Regions from separate parts of the uncultured Roseobacter sp. genome, predicted to be linked through region 2. Evidence: riboswitches for the same ligand, from Rfam matches in the RefSeq annotation. Region 2 holds a riboswitch; the other holds the start of a gene.
What was found. A riboswitch is a leader RNA that binds a small molecule or an ion and turns the genes downstream of it on or off. The one in region 2 is predicted to bind cobalamin.

Region 1 (5,094 bases), on a different contig from region 2:
CAGAGCGCCAAACCTATCGACGTCATTGTCCTCTATTGCCCGATCCTGTGCCGCGAGTGCGGCGTCAAGTTCTGCTGCACCGCTTGCGTCGCAATATTGCGCGGCGCGCCGCAGGACTTCCCGCTCGACTGCGGCGCGCACGAAACGCGATTTGGCGATCTCCCGGGAGGAAAACCTCTTCACTTCGGTGGCGCGTTGCGGGCGGATCAGCAAGAGATCAAGCGTGGCAAGCCGGTTGAACGCGTCCCGCACGGGCTGCCGGGACACGCCGAATTGGGCGGCGATGTCGGCCTCGGAGATTTTATCACCGGGTCTTAGACGGAGCGACAGGATTTCCTGGTGAAGATGGTCAAAGATGTCATCGACACTTGTGCGCCGCTCGCCGAGTTGTGTTGCCTGAGCCATTGCATCATCTCCATGGTCTTTCCGGACTTCAAAAGGTCATATCGAAACACTATCGGGAACAAAACAGAGGCGTTCATGTTGTCGTTCTCTCTTTCCCTCGCGAGCTTGACCAGGTTTCGCGATACATATCACACTGGTATACCAGTTAAATGACTAGTATACCAGTGTGAGTGAAAACGGAAAAGGACAGCGCATGAAACTTGCAGGGCAAACGGCGATCATTACCGGCGGTGGTCGGGACATCGGACAGGCCGCCGCCATTAAACTGGCTGCGGAAGGGGCAAATGTGGCCATCAATTATTATTCCAGCAGTGCCGGAGCGGATGCCGCGGTGGAGCAGATCAAAGCGCAGGGAGGGCAGGCCTTCGCGCTTAAGGGTGATCTGACCAAGGTGGAGGATGTCGACGCGCTTGTTGCCCAGACAGTCGATGAGTTTGGCGGGATCAACGTGCTCGTCAACAATGCCGGAGGCCTGATCGCCCGCAAGACTGTGTCGGAGATGCCGCTCGAACACTGGAACGCAGTGATGGACCTGAACCTGACGAGCACATTCATGATGACGAAGGCGTGCCTTCAGCACATGAATACCGGAACCATCGTAAACCTGGCAAGCCAGGCCGGACGCGATGGCGGTGGGTCCGGTGCGGTGGCTTATGCCACGTCAAAAGGTGCGGTTATGACCATGACCCGCGCGCTGGCCAAGGAGTTGGGGCCGAACATCCGGGTCAACGCCTTGTGTCCTGGCATGATCGACACCGATTTTCATAATGTGCATACGCCCGATGCGGGCCGACGCGGGTATGAAGCAGCCGCACCGGTGAAACGACAGGGCAATACCGATGATACGGCCAACCTGATCTTGTTCCTCGCCTGTGCGGATTCTGCGTTCATCACCGGCACAAACATCGACATCAACGGCGGGATGGTATTCTCCTGACCGCTTCTGAAAGGATCTGACATGTCTGAATTTCCGATTGTTTCGACGGCAGAAAACGTGACCCGGCAGGTCCTTTCGGATCATCCGGAGCTGATGGTGGTGGCTTTCCGTTTCGGCCAAGAAGGCGCCATTGGCGCGCTCCACAATCACCCCCACGTTCAGTCGACCTATGTTGAAAGTGGCCGGTTCCAGTTCACTCTTGGCGATGAAGTACGCGAGGTCGGGCCGGGGGATAGTTTTGTTATTCCGTCCGGGATGAAGCATGGGTGCGTCTGTCTGGAACCCGGCACGCTGGTCGATTGCTTCACACCACGCCGGGAAGATTTTCTCTGAGCTGACACCCGCAGGGCGACCTAAACAGCCTTCTTGATAGGTCCGGTTTGTCCCGAATGCCGACCTTATCCCCTGCGATATTGACCGGTGATCCCCGTGAAAGTGCTTACATGCCCTCTTCGAGCGCAAAACCGGCAAAAGCCCCGTTTGGAGCTGACGGCTGTACCTTAAATCAAGGCGACATTGCTAAGCTAGAGTGGGGTCGGCCCAGCAGCAATCAGCTCGTTGCGCTTTCGGATGTGGCCGGGTCATCCTTGCAGCCCCAGCGGTCCGCAAACACCAGATCCGCCAGCGGTAACCGTTTGCGCCAACCTTTTGCCTCCAGCTCAGGGATTTCATGCAAGGCGTCCACATGGCCCAGACACAGATAGGCCACCGGCACCACGCGATCGGGCAGATCCAGAACGGTGCGGATGTCGTCCTCGCGAAAAATGCTGACCCAGCCAACGCCAATGCCCTCGGCCCGAGCCGCGAGCCAAAGGTTTTGCACCGCGCAGACGGTTGAATAAAGGTCCATCTCCGAATTGTGGGTACGGCCCAGAACGACCGGCCCGGCCCGCTCCCGATCGCAGGTGATGCATAGATTCACCGGCGCTTCGAGGATACCTTCGAGCTTAAGTGCTGAATAAACCGGGCGGCGGTCGGCGGGAAACATGGTCACGGCCTCGGCATTGGCGCGCGCAAAGGCGGTTTGCATCTGCGCCTTCACCTCTGCATCGCGGATCACGATAAAGTTCCATGGCTGCATGAACCCGACCGAAGGCGCGTGATGGGCGGCATCGAGAAGCCGCATCAAAACGGCCTCCTCGATGGGGCGGGGGGTGAATTGACTTCGCACATCGCGACGGGTGTGAATGGCGCGGTAGACAGCGGCCTTTTCTTCAGCAGAAAACGGCCCCGTCGGGGCAGGAACGGGTGGCAACATGACATATCCCCTGTCACAGACACTGGCCGCCCGGTGACCATCGGGAAGCCCTGATATGTCTGGCCGGTCTTCTGACTTGGCATCACCTGGGGCTGCGCCTTCTCGACCGAAGCCAATGGCACGATGCAGCGCCATCCACCTTACAGCGTTGGGCACGTTGCGGAGTTCCACCGCATTCCCGATTCTCTCACCTTACCGTTTGCAAGGCAGGGCAAGCACCAGACTGTTGGAGGCTAGCATTCCGTGAGACGGGTCACAATCAGTGTTCGCTGAAAGTCGCTTTGCCGGGGCGCTTGTAGGTTGAAGCTGATGTTTGAAACTTCCTGGTTGCTGATCTTGATCCGTTGTTCCGAAACCTAGAACAACTGTGAAAATTTGACCCTCCCCAGTATTATAAAAGTTCGAGATCGGGCGGTCCCTAGGGCGCTATCAGGTTCATCTTCTAGGCGTGGCTGCGAAGTCGCGAAAAGATGCGCACCTTCGATGTTAAAACAACGCACCCTGCAGGACATCTTTAAAAATTTTAGCAACATGGCCTGCCGGTACTCACCAGACTGGTAATGCAGAATAAAAGGGGCGCCGAATTCAGGGTTGAGGTGGTCGGATTGAGGCCGCTGATAAGCGGCCCCAAAACAACTCGGCTTACTCTTTATCAGGAGGGTTGGCGTCGTGCCTTTACCACTCCGAACATTCCAAAGCCCGCGAGCAGCAGGAGCGCGCTTGCGGGAAGTGGAACAGGTGCAATTTCAGGGCTGGTATTTGCCACACCGAACTGCGCGCCGGTAAGATCGGGGGCGTTGAAAATGCTGGTCAACGCGCCGGCAAGGGTGCCGGTGATTTCAAGGCCGATCCCCCCTTGTGCCGTACCGAAGGAAAAGAGGTCGAGGCCGGTCGGCCCACCAATCACGTCTCCGAACACGGTTTCCGCCAAGGTGTCGATCACAAAGTTGCCGACAGTGACCTCGACATCATCGGTGGTGTCCAAGGTGAACAACGTGACGCCGCTGCCGTCGTGGAGGATCTCAAGTCCCCCGCCGGCCGTGGAACCACCTGTGATGGGGAAGGTAAAGGTCGCCCCGGTCGCCGTCGCTGTTCCAAACGGTGCACCGCCAAGCCCTAGTGTCGTAAGCGGGGCGGTTACTGTCACGGTTGTCTCACCGCCGTTGATTGTCGCCGCGTTGGCAGCACCGGTTGCTAACGCCAGGCCTAGGCCCAGGGTGAGTAGTAGCTTTCTCATTTCGTTCATCCTCTCCGTTGATATGGTGAAAGTTGTTGGTATTGCCGATCCGAACACGTGCGCCCTGTCGATGACGGTTTTGACGATCATCACGTTTTGTCTGGCCTCCGAAATCTGCGGCCACTGCGGTAGTGAAACTGTCCGTAACCGGTAAAGCTTCGGCCAATACTGGCCGAACATTGCAGCCGCGACAGACAACAGGCCGAGCCCCCGGCAAAGGCAGCTGATTTGACAAGTAATGTGCACTTCATGCGGTTTTCCAAAATCGTGTGCATATTTCACACGAGCAGAAAGGTAGCTGAGCCTTTGCGCTATGCAAGGTTTTCGTGGAATTTTTTCACACATTGTCGGTATTCCGCCTAAAATCAGACCGATCAAGGCAGTCATCGCAGCGATTCCCAGGACCGCTCATTTGGTTCACCGTTGATGAGATCTGAAATCTTTGCCGGTGCTAACGACTATTTTCGCCAGGTGCGCACCATTGCCAGACCACAGCGCAGCCTCGCCTAAGCGGACATTTGTCAAAATACTTATCGAGAGATTTGAGGCATTGAAGATTGTTATTTTATAAAATAACAATTTGCCAAGTCTTCGGAGACCCCCTCATGCGTAAACAGGCAGCGACGCGGCAATCGGACGTTCTGAACGTGCTGCGAACACATGGCAAACCGATGTCGGCCTATGACATTCTGGACAAAATGAAGGTGGCCGAGCCTGAACTGGCGCCGCCTACTGTCTATCGTGCGCTATCTGCGCTGACCGATCAGGGGCGTGCGCACAAGCTGGAATCGATCAAAGCCTTTGTGCCATGCCGCTGTGCGCATGAAGCCTCGGTGCCCGTTCTGGCCATCTGTGATGCCTGCGGTGCCGTTGAAGAACATGATGGCACGCCGCTGTTGTCGCAACTCGATCAAATCTCTACGCAGTCAGCCTTCAACGCGTCCCGCCATATCGTGGAAATTCACGGGCAGTGCCGAGACTGCTCGACGTCATGAATCCCCCCTTGCCCCATTGGAGTACGGCTATGAAAAAGATCACCTACATCGCTGTTGTCGCCATGACCTCATCATCGGTTGCCGCCGAAGAAGCCCGCCAACTTGACGCCCATGAACATGGTGTCGGCCAGCTTGATATCGCTTTTGACGGCGCAAAAATCGCGATGGAATTTCACGCGCCCGGCGCGGATATCGTGGGCTTTGAATATGCCGCTGAAAGCGCCGAGGACCGCGCCAAGGTAGACACCGCCGTCGCAACACT
Region 2 (5,094 bases):
CACGTCGTAACCGGCCAGCGCGAGGTCTTGCAGGATGGTCTGCGCCGAGGCGGGCGCATCCAACCCCACCGCATGGCCCATGTTCCAGTCTTTGCCGGGATAGGTGGAGAGCACCAGCGCCACCCGGCGTTCGACTGCGGGTGTCGCCGCCAGTGTCAGCCAGCCGTGCACACGATCGGCAATCGCCTCGATCCGATCGGGCTCCGGCGCATGGGCAAAGCGGGAATACTCAAGATCAGGGTCACGCACGCCCGGTTCCTTGAAGGAGGCGACACCGCCCATGATCCGACCGTCCACCTCGGGCAGCACCACATGCATGGCCAGATCCGCAGGGGACAACCCCCGCTCCGCTTCCGACCAGTCCGCGCGGGTCGAGGTGGCCAGCGCCACCTGAAATACCGGTACATCGCCCACGTCCAGCGGTGATGCGCCATCGTCACCCTTGCCGCTGAAGGCCGTGGCATTGACGATGGCGGCCGGTTTCATCTGCGCCACCTGACGGCGCAGCCACCCGGCGGCTTGCGGCGCTTTCAGCGAGGGCACAAAGAGTCCCATGACGTCATAGCCCCGGGCGCGGAATGCCGCAAAAAGCGCATGGATCGGCGCCAGATCGGCAGAAACGAGGTAAGAGCGGTAGAAGCTGATGAGAATGCGCGGTTTCGGATCAGCGACCTGCGTCACAACAGGACAGGTCACGCCATGCTCCGGCGTCCAGGCGCCAAGAGCCGGCAGCGTTTTGGAGCCTGCGACCGGCCCCGCATAGAGGCCCGCCGCCAGTGACATCTGCGCCAGCGCCGCCTGCGCGGCAACAACGCCACCAGTGTCACAGAGGTGGCCGAGCCGTCGCAGGGTCGAGACCGGCAGCGTGGCAAAATCATCGAGCCTTGCGTCGACGCGCCCATCCGCAGGCAGCACCGCCAGCGCGATGCCTTTGCGCTCGGCCAGTGCGCGGACCTGTTGCAGCCCGTAAGACCAGTACGGCACGCCGCCGATCAGCCGGATCAGGATGCCCTTCGCGCCCGCCAGCGTCTGCTCCACATAGGTATCGACCGAAAGCGGATGTTTCAGCGCCACCAGATTGGCGAGCCGCAATGTGGGCAGTTTGCCCTCTGGCCCGCCGCCCCGCCGCCAGGCTTCCGCGAAAGCACCCAGGTCACTGTCAGAGAACGACAACACCACCAGATCGGCGGGGCTCTGCCCCAGATCCGTTGGCGTCTCGGTCTCCTCCAACCCATGGCTTTCGCGGAAAACGACGTGCATGGGGGGTTACTCTGCGGCCTCGACGGCGCGGGCGCCCAGCACGGACTGAATGGTTGCCACTCTGATATCATCATGTTCGGCAATCACCACCAGACGCCCCTGCCGCGCTTCATCCGGCTGCCACGCACGATCATACTGATACCGGACGCGGGCACCCACCGCCTGCACCAGCAAGCGCATGGGTTTGCCTGCCACAGCGGCATAGCCTTTCACGCGCAGGATGTTGTGCTCATTAGCCAGCACCTCCACCGCGCGCACCAGATCCGCCGGGTCGGTTTGCTCGGGGATATCTACCACGATGCTTTCAAAATCCTCGTGGTCGTGATCATGCGGGCCGTCGTGGTGGCTGGGGCGCGCGTCCATGTCATCCTCCGCCGCCGCTTCGAGGCCGAGAATGATGCGCGGATCCACGATCCCCTCGGCAACCTCAACCACCGGCAAGGGGCGCGGCGCTTCGGCGGCGATGATTTCTTTTGCCTTCTCAACCCCTTCCGGTCCGGCCAGATCGGGCTTGGTCAACAGGATGATGTCAGCGCAGGAAATCTGATCTTCAAAGACCTCGGACAGGGGCGTTTCGTGATCGATGCTCTCATCCGCTGCGCGTTGCGCATCCACCGCCGCCACATTGGGCGCAAAGCGACCCGCCGCCACGGCCTCGGCATCTGCCAGAGCGATCACGCCATCCACGGTGATTTTCGAGCGGATATCCGGCCAGTCAAAGGCCTTCAAGAGCGGTTTCGGCAGCGCCAGACCCGATGTTTCGATCAGGATGTGATCGGGGCGCGGCTCCAGCGCCATCAGCGCCTCGATGGTGGGGATGAAATCATCGGCAACCGTGCAGCAGATGCAGCCGTTGGCCAGTTCCATGATGTTCTCCGCCGGGCAATCGGGGATGGCGCAGGATTTCAGGATGTCGCCGTCGACCCCCACATCGCCAAACTCATTCACCACCACGGCCAGCCGCTTGCCGCCGGGGTTCTGCATCAGTTCGCGGATCAGGGTGGTTTTGCCCGAGCCCAGAAAGCCGGTGATGACGGTCACGGGAAGTTTTGCAAGATCAGTCATGGTCGTTCTCCAGCGGCGGGATGCGCGCGATACAGTTGCGTTTAAAATGGTCGGGGCGCTCGCGCCACGGGATCAGGCCGTCCTGCGTGGCGTTATAGCGGGCCGCCCCATCGATCAGGACGTCCGGATGCGACACTTCATCGATGTTTCCGTAAATATACGTCCACCTGTCGCCACCGCGCAGCGCAATCGTGCAGCCATGGTCACAGTTTTGCAGGCATTCCACGGGTTTCAGGCGAATGCCGGGCGGCATCTCGTTTTGCGCCAAAGTGTCATAAAGGCGTTGCCCCGGACGGCGTTCGTCCTCCGGGATCTCCTGACCGCGCCTGCATTTGACACAGATCAGCAATTCTGTGGCAGGGCCGGTCAAGGCTGTTGCGTCTGTCGTCATAGTGTTTTGTCCCATATGTCATGGGACGTGGGTCAGATGACGAGATGGGCCTGATGGGATCAGGGCTTTCCCGACACCGGAACACCCCGTCCGGTTTCCTCACGTGTCGCTGGCAGGTCTCCCGGCTCACGGATCCCGGCAGCCTGGCTGCCTTCGGTCTGCGCCACCTTCCCGGACCTATGTCCAGTGGTATCGGCAGACCTTTCCGTTCACGGTCGCGGGGGCGGCTGTGCTTCGTCGAAAGCAATCGACTGCACATTCCCTTTTCACTTCAAATCACGAAGCACCAACTGGGATTCAGTTGCGTCAGAACCACGGGCATTGTCAAGCAGAAGCGGGTGTTTCCACCGCGGGCTATGCCTGACCGGTGGTTTGTTTGCTGCGCCAAAGAATGAAAAGACCGGACAGAACGATCAGGCCGCAGCCCAAGAGCACCGACCAGCCGATGTCCTCGCCGAAAAGGACGACACCAAAGCCAATGCCAAAAAGTAGTCGCGTGTACCGGAAGGGCGTGACCGCAGAGACTTCACCGGTGCGCATGGCTTTCATCAGGCTGGTGTAGGCGGCAACGCCCGCTAGCACCGCGCCCAAGAGGCACGCGGACGTCACGGGATCAGGCCGGACAAAGGGCGCCGCTTCCCACAAGAAGAACAGCAGCCCCGCGACGACAACCGATAGAAACCCATAGAGCCCCAGAATGGACGCGCTCAAAGACGCCGGGGCCGCGCGGCTCGCCAGATCGCGCCCGGCAAACCCAAGCATGCCCAAAACGGCCAACAGCGACAGCAGCGAAAAACTGTCTGAACCCGGACGCACGATCACGATCACACCCAGCAACCCGATGAAGATCGCGACCCAGCGTCGTGGCCCCACCTTTTCACCAAAAACCAGGGCAGCAGCAGCCACCACAACCAAGGGGGTGGCTTGCAGGATCACCGTGGCCGACGACAGCGGCGTCAGGGTGATCGCCAGCACGAAAAAGAGACGTCCGGTGATCTCGAAAAAGACCCTTAGCCGCATCGGGCGCGATACCACATCCGGCGTGAAAAGGCTTTCCCGGTTGAGCACGGCCAGACCGGCAAAGACGATAGCACCGCCGAGGCCGAAAAGGATCAGGATTTGACTGACGGGCAGCGTTTGCGACGCCGCTTTGATAAACACGTCTTCGACTGCGAAAGCGGCCATGGCGAGCACCATCCACAGGCTGCCGACAAGGTTCGCCTTGCTGTCGGTTGCAATGCTGGGGGTCACGCGGTCTCCGATGCTGCGATGCGCCAGGACCTAACTGATCCCGGCTCCGCATGACGGATCGCACCGGGCGCGTCAACGGCAATGCAGCAGGCAATGTGTTTTCACAGCGTTCCCCGTGGCGGGGGTCAGGCAGGCGCGTTCCGTTCCGCGATTTGCGCGTCGAACCATGCGGTCAATGCCGCCTCATCAGCTGGAAGCGCTTGGGCCAAATCCCCCGTAAACGCGATGAACGCGGCACGGTTTAGCGCATTCAGACCCACAAGAACCGGGATATCATGGCTCAGCGCTTCTGCGATCACCGGTCGAAACCCGCGACCAGCGGCCTCGTGTTTGCCGAACTTGTTGACGATGAGCAGATCGGCCCCCTTGGCCACTTCGCTGCTGACCAAACCCACGGCCTGTTCCAGCGCTTCGGGATCAAGCCTGCAGCCGGTCGCGGAAGGGCCAAGGCTTTGCGAAATGCGAATGACAGGTCCCTCCGGCAGGAGTTTCACATCCATATCGCAGAGCCCGCCATCGCAGCTGTCGGTATTGACCTGCACGGCACCACACAAGCGATGGCCACGGGTCAGCGCTTTGCGGGCAAAGCCATAAAGCAGCTGATCTGTATCGCCTTTTCCGGGCGCAATCGTATAGGCAATTCTCATGGTCTGACCAAATTATGAAGCGTCGTGGCGCGGGGCGAGCCCCCGCAGGATGATCAACGCGCGGCGGGGATTGTCAACACTGTCTGCGAGGATTTCGAGGGCTGTTTCCTGCGCCGCGTCAGCTTGCCGCGCCAGCATCCCGAGGGTGTCGGACCGCTCTGCGTCGATCACGGCGCGCATGGCCGCCTGGATAAGCGTAGTCTGTCCTGACGTGAGGATTTTCTGCGCCGCTTTTTGTCGGACAGCGGTTGCTGCGTCGCCGATGAAGTCGAGCGCTTGGCCCGCGGGCAAGTGCGCAACGGCTTCGGCGCGGATCAAGGCGTCCGCGTCATTGAGCCCCCTGCTCAGCACGGCAGGATCGGGATCTTGCGAGAGGATGCGAAACGCCGCCATGCGGATCAGCGGGTCACTGTCAGCAAAGCCAGCCTCGGCGGTCTTGCGAAATGCGGCGGCCACCGCCCTGCCCGCCAACGTCTCCCA

Region 1: it holds a riboswitch for cobalamin, as region 2 does, so the genes downstream of both, bluB (5,6-dimethylbenzimidazole synthase) here and Q1A20_RS00310 (DUF1636 domain-containing protein) in region 2, are expected to answer to the same signal.

Annotation. Positions count from the first base shown of each region.
Region 1 covers NZ_CANMXR010000004.1:230,671-235,764, forward strand. Annotated here, with positions in the region: gene Q1A20_RS10190 (GntR family transcriptional regulator) at 1-405, opposite strand, end outside; gene Q1A20_RS10195 (SDR family oxidoreductase) at 599-1,342, shown strand; gene Q1A20_RS10200 (cupin domain-containing protein) at 1,364-1,675, shown strand; gene bluB (5,6-dimethylbenzimidazole synthase) at 1,893-2,600, opposite strand; cobalamin riboswitch at 2,644-2,838, opposite strand; gene Q1A20_RS10210 (VPLPA-CTERM sorting domain-containing protein) at 3,253-4,224, opposite strand; gene Q1A20_RS10215 (Fur family transcriptional regulator) at 4,443-4,832, shown strand; gene Q1A20_RS10220 (DUF2796 domain-containing protein) at 4,862-5,094, shown strand, end outside.
Region 2 covers NZ_CANMXR010000001.1:64,069-69,162, forward strand. Annotated here, with positions in the region: gene cobN (cobaltochelatase subunit CobN) at 1-1,260, opposite strand, end outside; gene cobW (cobalamin biosynthesis protein CobW) at 1,267-2,325, opposite strand; gene Q1A20_RS00310 (DUF1636 domain-containing protein) at 2,318-2,716, opposite strand; cobalamin riboswitch at 2,810-3,022, opposite strand; gene Q1A20_RS00315 (DMT family transporter) at 3,071-3,967, opposite strand; gene Q1A20_RS00320 (DUF2478 domain-containing protein) at 4,093-4,614, opposite strand; gene Q1A20_RS00325 (HEAT repeat domain-containing protein) at 4,627-5,094, opposite strand, start outside.